One region of the Herbaspirillum camelliae genome, then DNA from elsewhere that is predicted to be linked to it. Evidence: predicted binding sites of a transcription regulator. Region 1 holds the regulator's gene; each other region holds the start of a gene.
The links. Region 1 encodes HrcA, which represses chaperone genes, less so after heat shock. Its sites were predicted from a motif close to TTAGCACTCNNNNNNNNNGAGTGCTAA; they were not measured.
Positions count from the first base shown of each region.

Region 1 (6,157 bases):
CTGCCCGAGGTAGCGCCGCAGGGCAGGCGCATTGGGCGCGTCGGGAGTGCCCAGGTTGACCAGCACGATGGCGGTGGAGGCGGAACTGCCGTGGGTATGCTTCGGTTCGGTGCGAAAGGCCATGGTCGATTCTGTTGGTGTTCTTGTGAGGGAGGCCGACGTTCAGCTCAGGAGGCCAGCAGCTCGCGGGCGTGCTTGCGCGTGGTGGCGGTGATTTCCAGGCCGCCCAGCATGCGGGCGATTTCTTCCACGCGCGCCTTGGCGTCGAGTCCGTCGATGTCGGAAAGGGTCTTGCCGCCCTCACTGCGCTTCTTGACCTGGTAATGTTGGTTGGCCTGGCTGGCCACCTGCGGCAGGTGGGTCACGCACAGCACCTGGCGATCCTGGCCCAGGCGCTTCAACAAGCGTCCGACCACCTCGGCCACGGCGCCGCCGATGCCGCTGTCGACTTCGTCGAAGATCAGGGTAGGAATGCTGGTGGCGGCCGAGGCGATCACCGAAATGGCCAGCGAGATACGCGCCAGTTCGCCGCCGGACGCCACCTTGGCCAGCGCCCGGGGGGCCACGCCGGCGTGGCCGGCGACCAGGAATTCCACCTGTTCCAGCCCGTAGGCGGCCGGTTCGACTTCATTCAGGGCGATCTCAAAGCGCCCACCCGCCATCGACAGGTCCTGCATCGCCGCCGTCACCGCCTCACCCAGCGCGGCAGCGGCCTTGGCGCGCGCCTTGGAAAGTTTCTGCGCCAGGACGAGATAGGCTTGCCTGAGCTTGTCTTCCTGCGCGCGCAGGGCGTCGAGGTCGCTGGCGTCGGCCAGTTGCTTCAATTGTTCGGAGAGCTTGCGGTATTCCTCCGGCAGCTCATCAGGCTGCACGTGGAACTTGCGGGCGGTGGAGTGGATGGCTTCCAGGCGCTCTTCCACTTCCTGCAAGCGCGCCGGATCGAGTTCGACCCGGCCCAGGTAATCGTTCAAGGCATAGACCGCTTCCTGCAGCTGGATCTGCGCTGGCTCGAGGGCATCGAGTACAGGCTTCAGGGCAGTATCGACATCGACCAGCTTGGTGAGCTTCTGCGTGATCGAGGACAGCTGCGAGAGGATGGGCGATTCCGATTCCGAGATCACGCCCAGCGCTTCCTGCGCCCCGCCGATCAGGGCGGCGGCATGCGAGAGGCGGCTGTGCTCAGTGCTGATCTCGGCCCATTCGCCGGGCTTGACCGCCAGCTTGTGCAGCTCGGCCACCTGCCACTCCAGGCGCTCGCGCTCCAGCAGCACATTGCGTGCATCCTGCTCGAACTGTTCGCGCTGGCGCGCCAGCGCACGCCAGGTCTTGTAGGACGCAGCTACCTCGCGCGCCTGCTCCAGGAGGCCGGCCTGGCTGTCCAGCAACTGCCGCTGGGCATCGGCCTTCATCAGCGACTGGTGCGCATGCTGGCCGTGGATATCGACCAGCATCTCGCCGACTTCGCGCAACTGCGCGGCGGTGGCAGCGCTGCCATTGATGTAGGCCTTGCTGCGCCCGGCATTGTCGATCACCCGGCGCAGCAGCACGCCACCGTGCTCGTCGGCGAATTCGTGTTCTTCCAGCCAGGCCTGGACCTCAGGGGTGGCGCTGAAATCGGCGCTCACGTCCGCCTTGGCCGCGCCCTCGCGCACCACGCTGGGATCGCCCCGTCCACCCAGGGCCAGCGCCAGGGCATCGATGAGGATGGATTTGCCGGCGCCAGTCTCGCCGGTGAAGACGGAAAATCCGCGCGCGAATTCGAGCTCGATGGCATCGACAATCACGAAGTCGCGGATCGTTAAGGTACGCAGCATGGTGGTCTCGCAGCGGGTTGGACGGACGGGCCGGTGTTCTCGGGCGAGCCGGCACGGGCTGGCCGGGCTCGGTATTGCGGGCTTATTGTAATCGGCCTTCTATGGACGGGTATTCATTCCAGTGCAGCTTCTCGCGCAGGGTGTCGAAATAGCTCCAGCCCTGGGGATGCAGGAAGGTGATCTTGTGCGCCGAGCGGCGGATCACGATGCGGTCGCCGTGCAGCACGCTGGTCAAGGACTGCATGTCGAAGTTGGCGCTGACCTCGCGTCCGGAGACGACCTGGATGACGATCTCGCAGGAATCCGACAGCGTGATCGGCCGATTGGACAGCGAGTGCGGCGAAATCGGCACCATCACGATGCCATGCAGGCTGGGATGCAGGATCGGCCCGCCCGCCGAGAGCGCGTAGGCGGTCGAGCCGGTGGGCGTGGCCACGATGAGGCCATCGGAGCGCTGGTTGTACATGAACCGTCCATCGACTTCCACCCGCAGCTCGACCATGCCGGAGGTGGCACCCCGCGCCACCACCACGTCGTTCAAGGCCAGGGCGCGGAAGATCTCGCCGCCCTCGCGGTAGACCCGCGCTTCCAGCAGCGAACGCGACTCGGCCTCGACCTTGCCTTCCAGCATATCGGCCAGAGCCGGTATCATGCGGTCTTGCGCGATATCGGTAATGAAGCCCAGGCGACCCTGGTTGATGCCGATGAGCGGGACATTGTAGGGCGCCAGCTGGCGCGCGATGCCCAGCATGGTGCCGTCGCCGCCGACCACGATGGCCACGTCGGCATGCTGGCCGATCTGCTCGGGGGTCAGGCTGTCATAGCCTTGCAGCGCGACGTTCTCGGCGGTTTCCGCCTCGAACACCACGGTATGGCCATGCGACTCGAGGAACACGGCAATGTCCGACAATATCTGCGCAATGCCGACGGCCTGGAACTTGCCGACGATGGCGACGGTTTTGGGTACGGCTGCCTGAACGGGTAATTTGATGGGCCACATGCTGCGGATTAGACCATAATTTGAGCTGACATTGTAATGAAACCAAGCGCCCCCACCCTGCCCGCCTCGCCGGCCGCCTCCCCCATCCAGGCGGTCCTGTTCGACCTCGACGATACCCTGTGGGCCATCGAACCCGTGCTGGTGCGCGCCGAAACCCTGCTCTACGACTGGCTGCGCCAGCATGCACCCGCCGTGGCGGCGGCCCACACCATCGCCAGCCTGCGCGAGCGCCGCATGGCGCTGATGCAGACCGATCCCGCCTACCGCATCAATCTCTGGAAACTGCGCCATACGGCGCTCTCGGAGGTCTTCCGTGAACACGACGTGGACCTGGCGCTGGTCGACCCGGCCATGACCCTGTTCTCTGAAGCGCGTAGCACCGTCGCGCTGTTCGACGACGTGGAGCCGGCCCTGCTGCGCCTGAAGGGCAAGCTCACCCTGGGCTCGGTCTCCAACGGCTTTGCCGACCTGGAGCGCATCGGGCTGGCCGGCCACTTTGAGGTCTCCATTGCCGCGCATCGCTTCGGACGCGCCAAGCCCGACCCGGCCATCTTCCACGCCGCCTGCGAAGCGCTGCAGGTGGCGCCGGGCGCGACCGTCTATGTCGGCGACGATCCCTTGCTGGACGTACAAGGCGCCCAGCAAGCGGGCCTCAAGGCAGTCTGGATGAACCGCTTCGGGCGCGTGCTGCTAGACGGCATCCGGCCCGACGCCGTCTGCCGCGACCTGCATGAGCTGCATGACTGGCTGGAGGCGCAGTCCAAGGCATGAAGAAGGGGCAAATCAGGCCATCGGCGCCGGTGGCGTCACTTTTTGCAGAATAAGCCGCTAGAATATGCACCATGCAACTCGATAACCGCGCCCGCACACTGCTCAAGGCCCTGGTCGAACGGTATATCGCCGACGGCCAGCCGGTCGGTTCGCGCGCCCTGTCGAAACTGTCGGGCCTGGAACTGTCACCGGCCACCATCCGCAACATCATGGCCGATCTCGAAGAGATGGGCTTCGTCGCCAGCCCGCACACCTCGGCTGGCCGCGTACCCACGCCGCGCGGCTATCGCATGTTCGTCGATACCCTGCTCACCGTCGAGGCCATCGACGAAAGCGCGCTGGAAGGCCGCCTGCAGGCGCGCCTGCAGCACAGCGCCTCGCCGCAGAAGATCATCACCAATGCAGCCCAGGTGCTGTCTTCGCTGTCGCAGTTTGCCGGCGTGGTGATGACGCCCAAGCGCGAGTCGGTATTCCAGCAGATCGAGTTCCTGCGGCTGTCCGAAAAGCGCATCTTGCTGGTGATCGTCGACCAGGGCGGCGACGTGCAGAATCGCATGCTGCTCACCGAGGTCGATTACACCCCCAGCCAGCTGACCCAGGCCGCCAACTACATCAACCAGCACTACGCCGGCCAGTCCTTCGACCAGGTGCGCATGCACCTGCAGGGTGAGCTGCGCCAGTTGCGCGACGACATGACCACGCTCATGCACGCTGCCGTCGAAGCCGGCAGCGACGCCATGAGCGAGGAAGCCGATAACAACGTAGTCATCTCCGGCGAGCGCAACCTGCTGTCGGTGACCGACCTGTCGTCCAACATGAATTCGCTGCGCCGTCTCTTCGACATGTTCGAGCAGAAGACCGGGCTCTTGCAGTTGCTGGATGTCTCCAGCAAGGCCACCGGCGTGCAGATCTTCATCGGCGGCGAGTCCCAGCTGATGCCCATGGATGACATGAGCATCGTCACCGCGCCCTATGAAGTCAATGGCCGCATCGTCGGCACGCTGGGCGTGATCGGACCGACCCGCATGGCCTATGAGCGCGTCATCCCTATCGTCGATATCACGGCCAAGCTGCTCTCCAGCGCCTTGAGCCAGCATTGAATCCGCAGCGCGGGCCGGAATGCAAAAAAGCCACGTGAGGTCCACGTGGCTTTTTTGCATCCGACAGCGCGGGGAGCTTACGTCGCGCTTATTTCTTCAGTTTCTTGCAGTTCTTGCAATGACCGTAGAGGGCCAGCGCGTGATCGGCGATCTCGAAACCGTGCTCCTGGGCAATCTTCAGCTGGCGCTTCTCGATCTCGGCGTCGAAGAATTCCTCGACCTTGCCGCAGTCCAGGCAGACCAGGTGGTCGTGGTGCGAGCCCTCGTTGAGTTCGAAGACGGCCTTGCCGGTCTCGAAGTGATTGCGCTGGAGCAAGCCGGCCTGCTCGAACTGGGTCAGCACCCGGTAGACGGTGGCCAGACCGACATCGAGATTGTCGGAAAGCAATTGTTTATAGACATCTTCGGCGCTCAGGTGGCGCACCGAGGTGTTCTGGAAGATCTCCAGGATCTTCAGGCGAGGTAGCGTAGCCTTCAGGCCGCTGGCCTTCAGTTCGGATGGATTGTTCGGCATGGTAGAGTGGGTTCCCGGGTTTTGACTGGTCTCAAACAGGCGCGCGGGTCCGCGGGGAAGGCCTGGGGACGGTTCCGGCTGGCTGTGGAGAAAGCCTTTTGCTGACGGAACGCACTCATGCCTATTTAAGAAGTAAGTTCTAGCTTATCATATAGCGCTTTAGGCTCATGGCTCAACCCGGTTGAAAACTTTATGCACATGCTTTCCCGTCTGAAGTCCCGTCATCATTCCGTCGCAATCGGCCTGGCCGCCTTGCTGGCGCTGTCGCTGGCCGGCTGTTCCTCGACCAAGGCTCCGGACCAGGCTGCGGCCGATGCCCAGGGCGTGAAAGTGAGCGGCAAGAGCAACAGCCTGTTCGGTTTCCTGCGCCCCTACCGCATCGACATCCAGCAGGGCAACTTCGTCTCCCGCGAGATGGTGGCGCAACTGCGTCCGGGCCTCACGCGCGACCAGGTGCGCTTCGTGCTGGGTACGCCGCTGCTGACCGACATGTTCCACACCAACCGCTGGGACTACGATTTCCGCCTGGCCAAGGGCAATGGCGAAATCATGACCAGCCGCGTGACCGTGTTCTTCAAGGATGACCTGCTGGACCATGTGCAAGGCGGCCAGGACCTGCCCACCGAGAGCGAATACCTGACCCTGATCACCGACGCCAAGGTCGGCTCCAAGGCGAAACTGACCGACGACGACGTCAAACCGGCCTCGCCCGTCGCCCCGTCTTCCGCCAACAAGTAATCCCGAGATTGTCATGACCGTATTGAATATCGCCGTAGCCGGCGCCTCCGGGCGCATGGGCCGCATGCTCATCGAAGCCATCCTCAACGCCGACGACCTCCAGCTGGCCGGCGCGCTCAACACCCCGACCTCCCCCAGCATCGGTACCGATGCCGGCCTGTTCCTGGGCAAGGCCACGGGCGTACTGATCGAGTCCGACCTGGCGCGCGGATTGGCGAAG
Region 1 covers NZ_KV880769.1:2,061,550-2,067,706, reverse strand. The annotation lists gene hemH (ferrochelatase) at 1-123, opposite strand, end outside; gene recN (DNA repair protein RecN) at 168-1,814, opposite strand; gene BGK68_RS09220 (NAD kinase) at 1,897-2,814, opposite strand; gene BGK68_RS09215 (HAD family hydrolase) at 2,851-3,585, shown strand; gene hrcA (heat-inducible transcriptional repressor HrcA) at 3,657-4,685, shown strand; gene fur (ferric iron uptake transcriptional regulator) at 4,774-5,199, opposite strand; gene BGK68_RS09200 (outer membrane protein assembly factor BamE) at 5,392-5,937, shown strand; gene dapB (4-hydroxy-tetrahydrodipicolinate reductase) at 5,951-6,157, shown strand, end outside.

Region 2 (6,157 bases), 410 kb from region 1:
TCACCACCGTGCTGGTCAATGCCAGTCCGTTCATGCGCTTCGATGGTTACTTCCTCCTCTCCGATTATCTGCAACTGCCCAACCTGCACAGCCGGTCCTTTGCGCTGGCGCGCTGGGACCTGCGCGAACGTCTGTTTGCCATCGGCGAACCGGTGCCGGAACACCTGCCCGCGCGCCTGCACAAAGGACTTGTCGCCTTTGCCTGGGTCGTCTGGATCTATCGCCTGACGGTCTTCCTGGGCGTGGCGGTACTGGTGTATCACTTCTTCATCAAGGCAGCGGGGATTTTCCTGTTCATGGTGGAAATCGGCTGGTTCGTCTTGCTGCCGCTGCGGCTGGAGCTGCTGGAATGGCGCAAGCGCTGGCCGCAGATCCGTCAGCGCGGACGCTATCGCCGCAGCGCCATCGCCGCGGTCATCCTGTTGCTGCTGTTCGTATTGCCCTGGCCGACCCGCATTGCCAGCTCGGGCTTGCTGCAACCTGTGCAGCAACTGGAGCTGTACGCCCCCGCGCATGCCCAGGTAGTCGCGCTGCCCTGGGCCAACGGCAGCCAGGTCGCGGCCAACGCAGCGCTGATGCTGCTCAATTCACCCGACCTGATACGCCGCAATCAGATCAACGAGGCACGTCAGCAGCAACTCGCGCTGCAATCCAATGCAGCCAGTTTCGATCAGGAGACCCGCAAGAACTGGCAGTTGCTCAACGAGCAGCTCTCCTCCACCGAAGCCGAGCAAGCCACGGTGGAAGCAGACCGCAAGCGTTACCAGCCCATCGCGCCCTACGCCGGCAGGCTGGAAGACCTGAACCCTGATCTGCGGGTCGGCCAATGGCTCACCCAGGGCGAATCGCTGGGCCGCCTGATCGGTGATGGCCGCTGGCAGGTCGTGACCTATGTGGATGAAGATGACATCCATCGTATTGACGAGGGTGATCGTGCGCTCTTCATTGCCGATGGCATGGCTGGTCCCAATCTGCATCTGCGCTTGTCCAGCATCGACAAGAACGCCAGCCCGACGCTGGGCGAAGCGCCGCTGGCGAGCAACTACGGCGGCCACATTGCGGTGCGCGAGAAGAATGGCACGCTCTATCCGGAGCGCGCCGTCTATCGGGTGGTGTTCAATGTCGAGGCCGATGATGCCGGCGATGTCCGCAGCGCCCGCAGTGCCATCATGCAGCACAGCTGGCGCGGACGGGTCACCATCGCCGCGCAATGGGAAGCACCGGGGCTGCGCTTCTTGAAGAACGCCATGGCGGTGTTTTGGCGGGAGGCGGGGTTCTAGTTCGTGCAGGCCGGTTAGCTTGCCTCCCCTTTCAAGATGGACAAGAGCTGATCTGCCCCGTCCGGTGTTGCATTGGCATTATAGGAACTCAGTATCTGCAGCAATGCATATTTCAAGGGCTGTCGCGCCAGCCTTTCGTAAAACTGAATCAGCGCCAGGAATGGCTGGCGCTCAATCCTTGCGGTGGCAGGATCTACCACCGTCGCGATCAGGTCGGTCGGCGATGATCCGCTTGGCTCCAACTGGACCAATAGCTTGGCATGCCCGATCTGAGCATCAGGGTTCATGCCAAGAATGACCAAAGGGCCGTACTGCAATTGATTTAGCCACCAGGAAGTATCAAAAGAGGCCAAGCCATAACGCGTCAGCTCAGCCCTTTTCGCCAACAGCTCGACCTCGTCACCAAGCAGCAGGCCTTGATTGGCACGCCCTTGGATACCGTCCTGATAATAGGCCTCGAAGGGTGCGCCGAGCAGCTTCGCCACCCAGCTCATTGAATACGAGGTCGAGGCGCGCCAGGAAATCATCATGGTGACGCATGCCAGCCAACACAAATTGGAATGCCCCTGGTCCACCGGTGAGACCGTCCATCGAGGCGAAGCCATCGGAGCACTGCCATGGGCCGCGAGAGGTCTGGCGAGCATCAAAGATGCCAGCCCGCCGAGCACCAGGCGACGGTTTTTCCTGACCATATTCATCATTCAACAATCTCTCCACTCATTCAAGGCTGGAAATTCTCGATCTCTTCCAACGAGGGATTGTTGTTCTTGACGAAGGCCTGAAGGCGCTTGAATTCCTGCTCATCGATCTCGACCGGGGTTGAGATGAAACTGACTATCAAGGTCCGGTCATCTTGCTCTTGAGGTCCGCCGATACCCACTTGTCCGTCCGGCACATTTGCATTCGATCCGGGCATGCGCAGTACTTCGGTCCGGACACTCTCCTGGCGAGATCGCGCGTCTGCATAGATTTCACGGAGCGTGGAGTCAAGCTTCGCATAAGGCACCTTGGCAATCACTTTTTTCTGCTCCCAGCGCGGCCCGCCCAGATAGACGGCGCCGTACATCACCTTGGCCGTGAAGGGATCGTTTCCCTCCAACAGCATGGCGTGATAGAACGCGCGATGAACGTCCTGCCAGGGGCGTGCTTTTTCATCGCACGCGACATCATGGATGACCGATGCTTTGCGATACTTTCCTTCATAGGGACCACCGATGAACGACCAGGCGGCACGGGGAATGGATGCGCCATCAACCACCGAACCGGCGGGCGCATTCCAGTGCGTTCCAGCGCCATCGATATAGGTAAATGGCTGCGTCAGCTCCATCGTGCGGCCATCAGGTCCCCACTTGGCGACGACTTCGCCGACGAATTTTCCGTAAGACGTTCCAGCATCAGACTCGCTGCCAGCCGCCGTGGCCCATGTCGGAATGAGCAATGCGGCCATCAACCCCCAAACGAACTTCATACATCCCCCTGTTGAATTTTAGTTACATATTCCCGCAAAACGGGATCAGATTATGGGGCGGTGGGCAGGTTGGTGCAACGTTCCTTGTCGGCCCTCGTTCAGAATTGCCGTGCCAGTGGTGGTGCAGATGCATGGATGAATTCCGAGCAGCGCCGCGATCAATTCGTCCGGCGGCTCACCGTCATCAGCAAGGCTCAATCACCCAGACCGCAATTGACGCCTTGAAAATTCCGGAACCCATCCCTATACTTAGCACTCGTCACGGCAGAGTGCTAACAGCGCCGCCGGGCGCAATCCCCTTTTTCATGCGGTGAGGTTTGCTGCATTTGGAAGAAAACCGTTGCAGGCTTCGCCGCAATCAATGCTAACTTATTGAAAATTAAGGAGTTCTCATGAATCTTCGCCCTTTGCACGATCGCGTTATCGTCAAGCGCCTCGACCAGGAAACCAAGACTGCTTCCGGTATCGTTCTGCCTGACGCAGCGACCGAAAAGCCGGACCAAGGCGAAGTCCTGGCCGTCGGCAATGGCAAGATCCTGGAAGATGGCAAGGTCCGCCAACTGGCCGTGAAGGTCGGTGATCGCGTTCTGTTCGGCAAGTATTCCGGCCAGGCCGTGAAGATCGATGGCCAGGAACTGCTGGTCATGCGCGAAGAAGACCTGTTCGCCGTCGTCGAGAAGTAATTCGGCATCCGGCCTTCCTTTTCCTTCTATTTCTATATAGGTAGAGAAAACATGAAGGCCATCGGCAACAAGACAGCAGCCGGTGCTCCCTGAAGCTTCAGGCCCGAGCCCGGCGACATGAACTGAACCGAATTTCTGGAGAATCCAACATGGCAGCAAAGCAAGTTATTTTCGGCGATGAAGCACGCGCCAAGATCGTCAACGGCGTCAACATCCTGGCCAACGCAGTCAAGGTCACCCTGGGCCCCAAGGGCCGCAACGTCGTGCTGGAGCGCAGCTTCGGCGCCCCGACCGTGACCAAGGACGGCGTTTCCGTCGCCAAGGAAATCGAACTGAAGGACAAGCTGGAAAACATGGGCGCCCAGCTGGTCAAGGAAGTCGCTTCCAAGACCTCCGACAACGCCGGTGACGGTACCACCACCGCTACCGTGCTGGCCCAGGCCATCGTGCGCGAAGGCTTCAAGTACGTCGCCGCCGGCTTCAACCCGACTGACCTGAAGCGCGGTATCGACAAGGCTGTCACCGCCATCGTCGGCGAAGTCAAGAACCTGGCCAAGCCCACCACCACCTCCAAGGAAATCGCTCAAGTCGGCTCGATCTCGGCCAACTCCGACGCGGACATCGGCGACATCATCGCCAAGGCCATGGAAAAGGTCGGCAAGGAAGGCGTCATCACCGTGGAAGACGGCAAGTCGCTGGAAAACGAGCTGGACATCGTCGAAGGTATGCAGTTCGACCGTGGCTACCTGTCGCCGTACTTCATCAACAACCAAGAGAAGCAGATCGTCGCTCTGGACAATCCCTTCATCCTGCTGTTCGACAAGAAGATCTCCAACATCCGTGACCTGCTGCCGGTGCTGGAACAAGTCGCCAAGGCTGGCCGTCCGCTGCTGATCGTGGCTGAAGACGTCGAAGGCGAAGCCCTGGCTACCCTGGTGGTCAACAACATCCGTGGCATCCTGAAGACCGCTGCCGTCAAGGCGCCTGGCTTCGGCGACCGCCGCAAGGCCATGCTGGAAGACATCGCCATCCTGACCGGCGGCCAAGTGATCGCCGAAGAAGTCGGCCTGACCCTGGAAAAGGCTACCCTGGCTGAACTGGGCCAAGCCAAGCGCGTTGAAATCGGCAAGGAAAACACCACCATCATCGACGGCAACGGCGACGCCGCTGGCATCGAAGCTCGCGTGGCGATGATCCGTACCCAGATCGGCGAAGCGACCTCCGACTACGACCGTGAAAAGCTGCAAGAGCGCGTGGCCAAGCTGGCTGGCGGTGTTGCACTGATCAAGGTTGGCGCTGCTACCGAAGTCGAAATGAAGGAAAAGAAGGCCCGCGTCGAAGACGCCCTGCACGCTACCCGCGCTGCTGTTGAAGAAGGCGTCGTGCCTGGCGGTGGCGTGGCCCTGCTGCGCGCTCGCGCCAACGTCAAGGACCTGAAGGGCGACAACCCCGATCAGGAAGCCGGCATCAAGATCGTGCTGCGCGCCATCGAAGAGCCGCTGCGCCAGATCGTCTTCAACGCCGGCGACGAGCCGTCGGTGGTGGTGAACAAGGTGCTGGAAGGTTCGGGCAACTTCGGCTACAACGCTTCCAACGGCACCTATGGTGACCTGGTGGAACTGGGCGTGCTGGATCCGGCCAAGGTGACCCGTTCGGCCCTGCAGAACGCTGCCTCCGTGGCCAGCCTGATCCTGACCACCGACGCCCTGGTGGCCGAAGTGGCGGAAGACAAGCCGGCCGGCATGCCTGGCGGCATGGGTGGTATGGGCGGCATGGGTGGCATGGACGGCATGATGTAATTGCCCTCCGGCCATGGCCATGGAATCCATGGCCTGTGCTGCACGCTGCAAGGAAAAACCCGCATCGGCGACGATGCGGGTTTTTTCATGGGCGTCCGGTTGCGCGAATAACGACTGACTGTATGGACACCGAGACAAGCATGCAGCCAACCCATAAGAGAACGAGTGACGGGGGCGACCGCCAAGTCTGCCTTCGCAGCCATACAGGCATCGCTCTCTCAGCACGAAAAAGACCCGCATCCCCGTAAAAGGATGCGGGCCAAACATCGCGGCTTCCAGGGGCCGCGACGCAGTGCCTTGTTTAGAAGCTGTGGATGAGGCCGGTGCTGATGGCAGTCTGGCTGCGATCGATGCCAGGCTCCTGGTCCTTGCTCAGGCCGACGTTGTACATGTCGGACGAACGCAGGTTGCGCACGAGGGCGTAGGCGCTGGTGCGCTTGGACAGGTCGTACTTGGCGCCCAGGTTAAACTGCAGCAGGCGGCCACTGTGCGCGCCGATGAACTTGGCGCGGGTATGCTGAACGCTGCTCATCAGGGCCAGGCTAGGCATCAGCTGGTAGCTCGCGCCGATGTCGAAGGTCTGGCTGGACTGGTGGTTGGTGCCGCCGATGGAGAATGCGCTGCTGTCGGTCGGAGCATAGCCAAGCTCGGTCTTAGGGTCGTACATCTTCGCAAAGCTCTTGCGCTTGTTGTTCTCATCCAGATGCACCTTGGCCAGCGGCAGTTTCACATGCGAGAACGCACCATAGACCTTGGCCGGGCCGAACTGGTAAGCCGCCGCCAGGGTCCAGGTCTTCAGGCAGGTATCGCCGGCGTGGTCCTTCTCGCCAGCGCCGTTGCAAGCCGCTTTGGCGTTGACATCACTGGAGCCATCGCTGCCACCGCCCATCTTGCTCTGGAAGTAACCCAAGCCCAGGCTCAATGGAC
Region 2 covers NZ_KV880769.1:2,468,408-2,474,564, reverse strand. The annotation lists gene BGK68_RS11015 (HlyD family secretion protein) at 1-1,280, shown strand, start outside; gene BGK68_RS11010 (papain-like cysteine protease family protein) at 1,295-1,981, opposite strand; gene BGK68_RS11005 (DUF1353 domain-containing protein) at 2,002-2,748, opposite strand; gene groES (co-chaperone GroES) at 3,141-3,431, shown strand; gene groL (chaperonin GroEL) at 3,581-5,230, shown strand; gene BGK68_RS10990 (porin) at 5,532-6,157, opposite strand, start outside.
Region 2: the regulator HrcA is predicted to act here: its motif matches at 2,998-3,024, upstream of groES (co-chaperone GroES).

Region 3 (6,157 bases), 1.8 Mb from region 1:
GCTCGGTGGCCTGGGCATGTGGGTGCTGTACAACCTGGTCAACCCGCTGACCATGTGGCTGACCTTCGCCACCTTCGTCGGCTACGCCATCATCTACACCATCGTCCTCAAGCCCGCCACCTCGCAGAACATCGTCATCGGCGGCCTGGCCGGCGCGATGCCGCCGGCGCTGGGCTGGGCGGCGATGGCCAACGACGTGCCCATGCAAGCCTGGGTGCTGGTGATGATCATCTTCATCTGGACCCCGCCGCACTTCTGGGCGCTGGCCATGTATCGCCGCGATGACTACGCCAAGTCCGGCCTGCCCATGCTGCCCATCACCCATGGCATGGACGTGACCAAGCTGCACGTGCTCATGTACACCATCGCGCTCTTCGCGGTGAGCCTGCTGCCCTTTGCCATCGGCATGAGCGGGCTGATCTATCTGGGCACGGCGGTCGTGCTGGGAGCGATCTTCTTCTGGTATTCGTGGCAGATGTACCGTCGCTACACCGACCTGATCGCGCGCAAGGCCTTTGCCTATTCCATCGTCTACCTGTCCATCCTGTTCGCGGTGCTGCTGGTGGATCACTATTTCCTGTTCCGTAGCTTCTGAAACTGAACCCATGAAAAGATTCTTCTCGGCCCTGCTGCTGGCCGGATGCGCGACCTTGCTGGCCGCCTGCGGGCCGTCCAAGCCTGAGCTGAAGTTCAACAATACCGATGTCACCGGGCTGGACTATGCCAAGGACTTCGCCCTGACCGACCACACCGGCAAGCCGCGCACCCTGGCCGATTTCAAGGGCAAGGTGGTGGTGATGTTCTTCGGCTACACGCAATGCCCGGATGTCTGCCCGACCACCATGGTCGAGATGTCCAATGTGATGAAGGAACTGGGGCCGGATGCGGACAAGGTACAGGTGCTGTTCGTGACCGTCGACCCCGAGCGCGATACCCAGGAAGTGCTGTCGCAATACGTCCCAGCCTTCGACAAGCGTTTCCTCGGCCTGCGCGGCGACCAGCAGCAGACCGAGAAGGTCGCCAAGGAATTCAAGGTGTTCTACCAGAAGGTGCCGGGCAAGCAGCGGGGCAGCTATACCATGGACCACACCGCGGGCAGCTACGTGTTCGATCCGCAGGGTCGTATCCGCCTCTTCGTCAAGCACGGCCAGGGGCCGCAGACGCTGGCGCATGACATCAAGCTGTTGCTGTCCTGATGGCTTGAAACGATATCAATCGTCTGGTTGGTCTGGATAACAAGAAAGGCGCCCGAGGGCGCCTTTCTTGTTGGTACTGCCGACTCGTACTGAGCAGCCAGGAGCCGATCAGGAATAGGCCTGCAGCGAGGTCTTCATCTTCTTCAGCGCCACCGCCTCGATCTGGCGGATACGCTCGGCCGAGACGCCGAACTCGTCAGCCAGCTCGTGCAGCGTCGCCCCCGACCCATCGTCATTGGCCAGCCAGCGGGCCTCGACAATGCGGCGCGAGCGCTCATCCAGCTTGGACAGTGCGGCTTCCAGGCCTTCGGACTGCAGGCGGTCGTACTGCTTGGCCTCGATCACGCGGGTCGGCTCCGAATTGTCCGAAGACAGGTAGGCGATGGGCGCGAACTTGTCATCCTCATCATCGGTGGGCGATTCCAGGGCGATGTCGCGACCGGACAGACGGGTTTCCATCTCGATCACTTCCTCGCGCTTGACGTCCAGGGTCTTGGCCAGGGCCTCGACCTGGGCCGGCGTCATCGCGTCCAGACCTTCCTTGTGGCTGCGCAGGTTGAAGAACAGCTTGCGCTGGGCCTTGGTGGTCGCCACCTTGACCAGGCGCCAGTTCTTCAGGATGTACTCGTGGATCTCGGCCTTGATCCAATGCATGGCATAGGACACCAGGCGCACGTTCTGGGCCGGGTCGAAGCGCTTGACGGCTTTCATCAGGCCGATATTGCCTTCCTGGATCAGGTCGGCGTGCGGCAGGCCGTAGCCCAGATAGCCACGGGCGATCGACACCACCAGGCGCAGGTGCGACAACACCATCTTCTGGGCGGCGCCCAGATCGTTCTTTTCGCGCAGGTCGCGGGCCAGCTTGACCTCTTCCTCGTGGGTCAGCATGGGCAGGCGGTTCACTGCCGAGATATACGCGTCGATGTTGCCCAGGCTGCCGGAAAAACCCAGCGCGAGTGCATTGGACTCGGCAGGCATGAGTGCAGTTTGTGCAGACGCAGTTTTCATGGATTCTCCTTGGTTCCTAACGGAAACAGTATGAAGCAGTAGAGTCGCGCACCAGAGCCAGACTGGTCCGTGCGGCGACGCGATTTGATGCATGGCCCCAAAAGTGGAGCATTTCGATAAGGTATTCTAGCACTCGTCACCCGGGAGTGCTAATAGCATGAAAGTGAAGGTTCAATAGTTATTGGCTATTGCTCTTCCGATGATCATTGCATTCATTCCCCTCCATATTAGTCGTGTTCGGGCGACAAAAGTTGCGATCCGGGTCAACTGCGGCCCAGAAACTTGTAACAAATTTTGTGGCAAAAAAGGAAGGGCGGGGATGAGGGGCGGGAAGGCCATGTCTGCAGCCCACAGTCAGCAAACAGACTCGTCAACAGACGAGAATATCCCTGCGAAGAAGACGGTCGGGCAGGGGAATTATTGTTGTAGCTCAGTTCGAACGCTAAAATTTCCCGCCAGAAAGTCCAAAGCCCGCTGCTGCGGGCTTTGTCCTCAATTTACAGGGGCACGACCGGTTGCCCGGAAAACCCCTGTCTCTATGCGTCGAAGTATAGCACTCTGCGTTTTGCGCTTTCAACCCATATGCAGAAACACTTCTCGGCGCCGCGTCTGGCGGCCATCGATCGCTTCTTTCTCACCACTTCGCACCGCGACGCGCTGGGATGCTATGCCTGGAACCAGGCGGTCAGCGCTGGCTTTCTGCCTCTTCTGGCTGATGTCGAGGTTTCTCTGCGAAACGCTTTGCATCGCGCTTTATCCCAGTATTTTCATGCGGTCGATTCATCAGACTGGATGATGCCCCGGCCCAATCCGGCCCACGGCATCAATCCTGCGGCTCCTGTTCAGTTGCCACCTGTCCACAAGCTCACGCCCAAGTCGCGCGAAGACGTGGTGTCGGCAATGGGGAAGGTCAAGGCTCGCAAGCCGGCTGGCTACCTCGTGAGCCCGGATGATGTCGTCGCCGCCTTGCCCTTTGGTTTCTGGGAAGTGCTGATCGCCGGGCTGGCCCATCGTTCCCAGCCGCCTGGTTTGCAGGCGGCGATTCTGGCCGCGGCTTTTCCTTACGCGCCTGATACGGCGACTACCCCCTACGGCAGCCAGGATTTCAGGACGAGGTTGGTCAATCTGCTCAAGAGAATCCGCGACGTCCGCAACCGCATCGGTCATCACGAGGCATTGTGGAGCACACCGGAGTTCAATGTGTTCGGTGCACTGGGACACATCCCCCGCCGGCCCCGGCACACCCTGAACAGCCTGCGCAAGCTTGCGGAAAAGCTCTCCTGGTTTGGCGGCTGGATCGATCCGGCCATCTCGGCATATATGCAAAACGGTGATCACTGGTGGTCACTGCAGGTCCTGCTTCAACGGCAGGCGCTGGCAACTTATCGTGTGCTTGGGGGCGCAGTTGGCACTTACCGCCGTCTCCTGGAGGCGACCCGCCCACCGGCCAACCGGACCATGGCTACCCTGAGCGCTTTGCGCGCACGGCAAAAACGGCGAATTATCGACCGCTACTATTTCTGAGGGGATGCAGGTAGTTGCACTCAAGCCCCACGCGCCAACTGCCTGCGCACCGACAACATGGCCCCGAACAAGCCCAGCAAGGCGCTCACCGCCAGCAGCAGTCCGATGGCCATCGGGCTGGGCAGGGCCAGCTGGAATTCGGAGGCATACAGATGGGCGAAATCCAGGATGGCCGCATTGAGCGGCTGCTGTGCCGCCACCACCAGCCCCAGCGCCACCAGCCCGGCGCACACGCCCAGCAGGGCACCGGTGTAGTAGAAGGGACGATAGATGAAGGAATTGGTTGCTCCGAACAGGCGCGAGACTTCGATCTCATCGCGTTGCGTCATCACCTGCAGGCGGATGGTGTTGAATACCACCGCCACCACCACCGCACCCAGCGTGATGCCCAGGAACAGCAGCACCAGCCGCAGGATGCGCAGCAGCGCCGCCAGCCGCTTGACCCATTCGGAATCGATCTGCACCGTATCCACCCCGGCCTGCTTCTGCAACTGCTGGGCGATCTGGTCCACCCGGCCGGCATCCATGGCGTTCTGGAAGCCCGGCAGGCGCAGCACATAGCTGTCCGGCAGCGGGTTGCTGCCCAGCGTGTTGAGCACATCGGCCAGCCCGGTCTTGCTCTTCAAGGCCTCGAAGGCCTTTTCGCGCGGGATGAATTCGACCTTGCCTACGGTGTTGCTGTCCTTGAGCACCTGGCTGATGGTCTTGCCCAGGGCCTGCGCGGCTTCGCGGCTGGCGTCGGGCTTCATGAAGATGCTGATCTCGGGTTCCACCGACATCTGGTCCGAGATCGGACGCACATTCTCCAACGCCGACAGCCCGGCAAAGGGCAGGGCCAGCGCAATCGACACCACCAGCACGTTCAGCAGGAAATTGCCGGGCGAGCGCAGCAGGTGGCGCAGGGCGTCGCCGATGGCGGCGAAATGCTGTCGGAGCCAGTTCATGGCGACACCTCCACGGGATTGGCCACGCCGTTGTGCCAGCCATCGACGATGCGGCCACGGTCCAGGTAGATGATGCGATCAGCGCCGGTCAGGAATTGTTCGTCATGGGTGGAGATGAGGCAGGTCACGCCTACGCCATGGAAGGATTTCAAGGCCGCCAGCACCTTGTTGGCATTGGCCCGGTCCAGGTTGGCGGTGGGCTCGTCGGCCAGGATGATCTGCGGACGGTTGACGATGGCGCGGGCGATGGCCACGCGCTGCTGTTCGCCGCCGGACAGTTCCATCGGCTCGCACATGGCCTTGCCCAGCAGGTCCACCTTGTCCAGCGCGGCGCGGGCGCGCCTTTCGGCGTCCTGGCGCGAGGAACCGGTGACGATCAGCGGCAGCATCACGTTGGCCAGAAGATTGCGATCCAGCAAGAGTTTCTGCTGCTGGAAGATCAGCCCCAGGTTGCGCCGCAGGTAGGGCAGGCCGGAGGCCTTGAGTCCGCCGATGTCGGTGCCGTTCACCGCCAGCTTGCCCGCGCTCGGGCGCTCGATGGCTGCGATCATCTTCAGCAGCGTCGATTTACCCGCGCCCGAGGGGCCGGCCAGGAAGATCAGTTCGCCCTTCCTGACCGACAGCGTGATGTCGCGCAGGGCATAGACCTCGCGCGCGTATTGCTTGGAAACCCGGGTAAATTCAATCATCGTTTCAACTCAGCAGGGCGTCGACGAATTCGGTGGCGTTGAAGGCTTGCAGGTCTTCGATCTGTTCACCCACGCCGATGAAGTACAGCGGCACCGGACGGGTCTTGGCGATGGCGGCCAGGATGCCGCCCTTGGCGGTGCCGTCCAGCTTGGTCACCACCAGGCCGGTCAGTCCCAGCGCATCGTCGAAGGCCTTGACCTGGGCCAGGGCATTCTGGCCGGTGTTGCCGTCGATGACCAGCAGCACTTCGTGGGGCGCTGAGTTCATCGCCTTGCCAATGACCCGTTTGATCTTCTTGAGTTCATCCATCAGGTGCAATTGCGTGGGCAGGCGGCCGGCGGTATCGACCATCACCACATGGGTACCGCGCGCCTGCGCCGAATGCACCGAGTCATAGGCCACCGCAGCCGGGTCACCGGACTCCTGGGCAATCACCTGGACATTGTTGCGTTCGCCCCAGACCGCCAGCTGTTCGCGGGCGGCGGCGCGGAAGGTGTCGCCGGCAGCCAGCAGCACCGACTGGCCATGCGCCTGCAGATGCAGCGCCAGCTTGCCGATGGTGGTGGTCTTGCCGGCGCCGTTGACGCCGGCGATCATCATCACCAGCGGCTTGTCGCGGCCCAGCACCAGCGGACGCTGCAGCGGCTGCAGCAGTTCGATGAGCAGGGTGCGCAGGGCCGTGCGGACCTGGGCCGCTTCAGTCAGGCGTTCGGCCTTGACCTTCTTCTTCAGTTCGTCCAGCAGCCACTGGGTGGCCTCGACGCCTGCATCGGAGACCAGCAGGGCCGACTCCAG
Region 3 covers NZ_KV880769.1:255,355-261,511, reverse strand. The annotation lists gene cyoE (heme o synthase) at 1-595, shown strand, start outside; gene BGK68_RS01195 (SCO family protein) at 606-1,196, shown strand; gene rpoH (RNA polymerase sigma factor RpoH) at 1,305-2,204, opposite strand; gene BGK68_RS01185 (Abi family protein) at 2,787-3,728, shown strand; gene ftsX (permease-like cell division protein FtsX) at 3,749-4,672, opposite strand; gene BGK68_RS01175 (cell division ATP-binding protein FtsE) at 4,669-5,361, opposite strand; gene ftsY (signal recognition particle-docking protein FtsY) at 5,366-6,157, opposite strand, start outside.
Region 3: the regulator HrcA is predicted to act here: its motif matches at 2,331-2,357, upstream of rpoH (RNA polymerase sigma factor RpoH).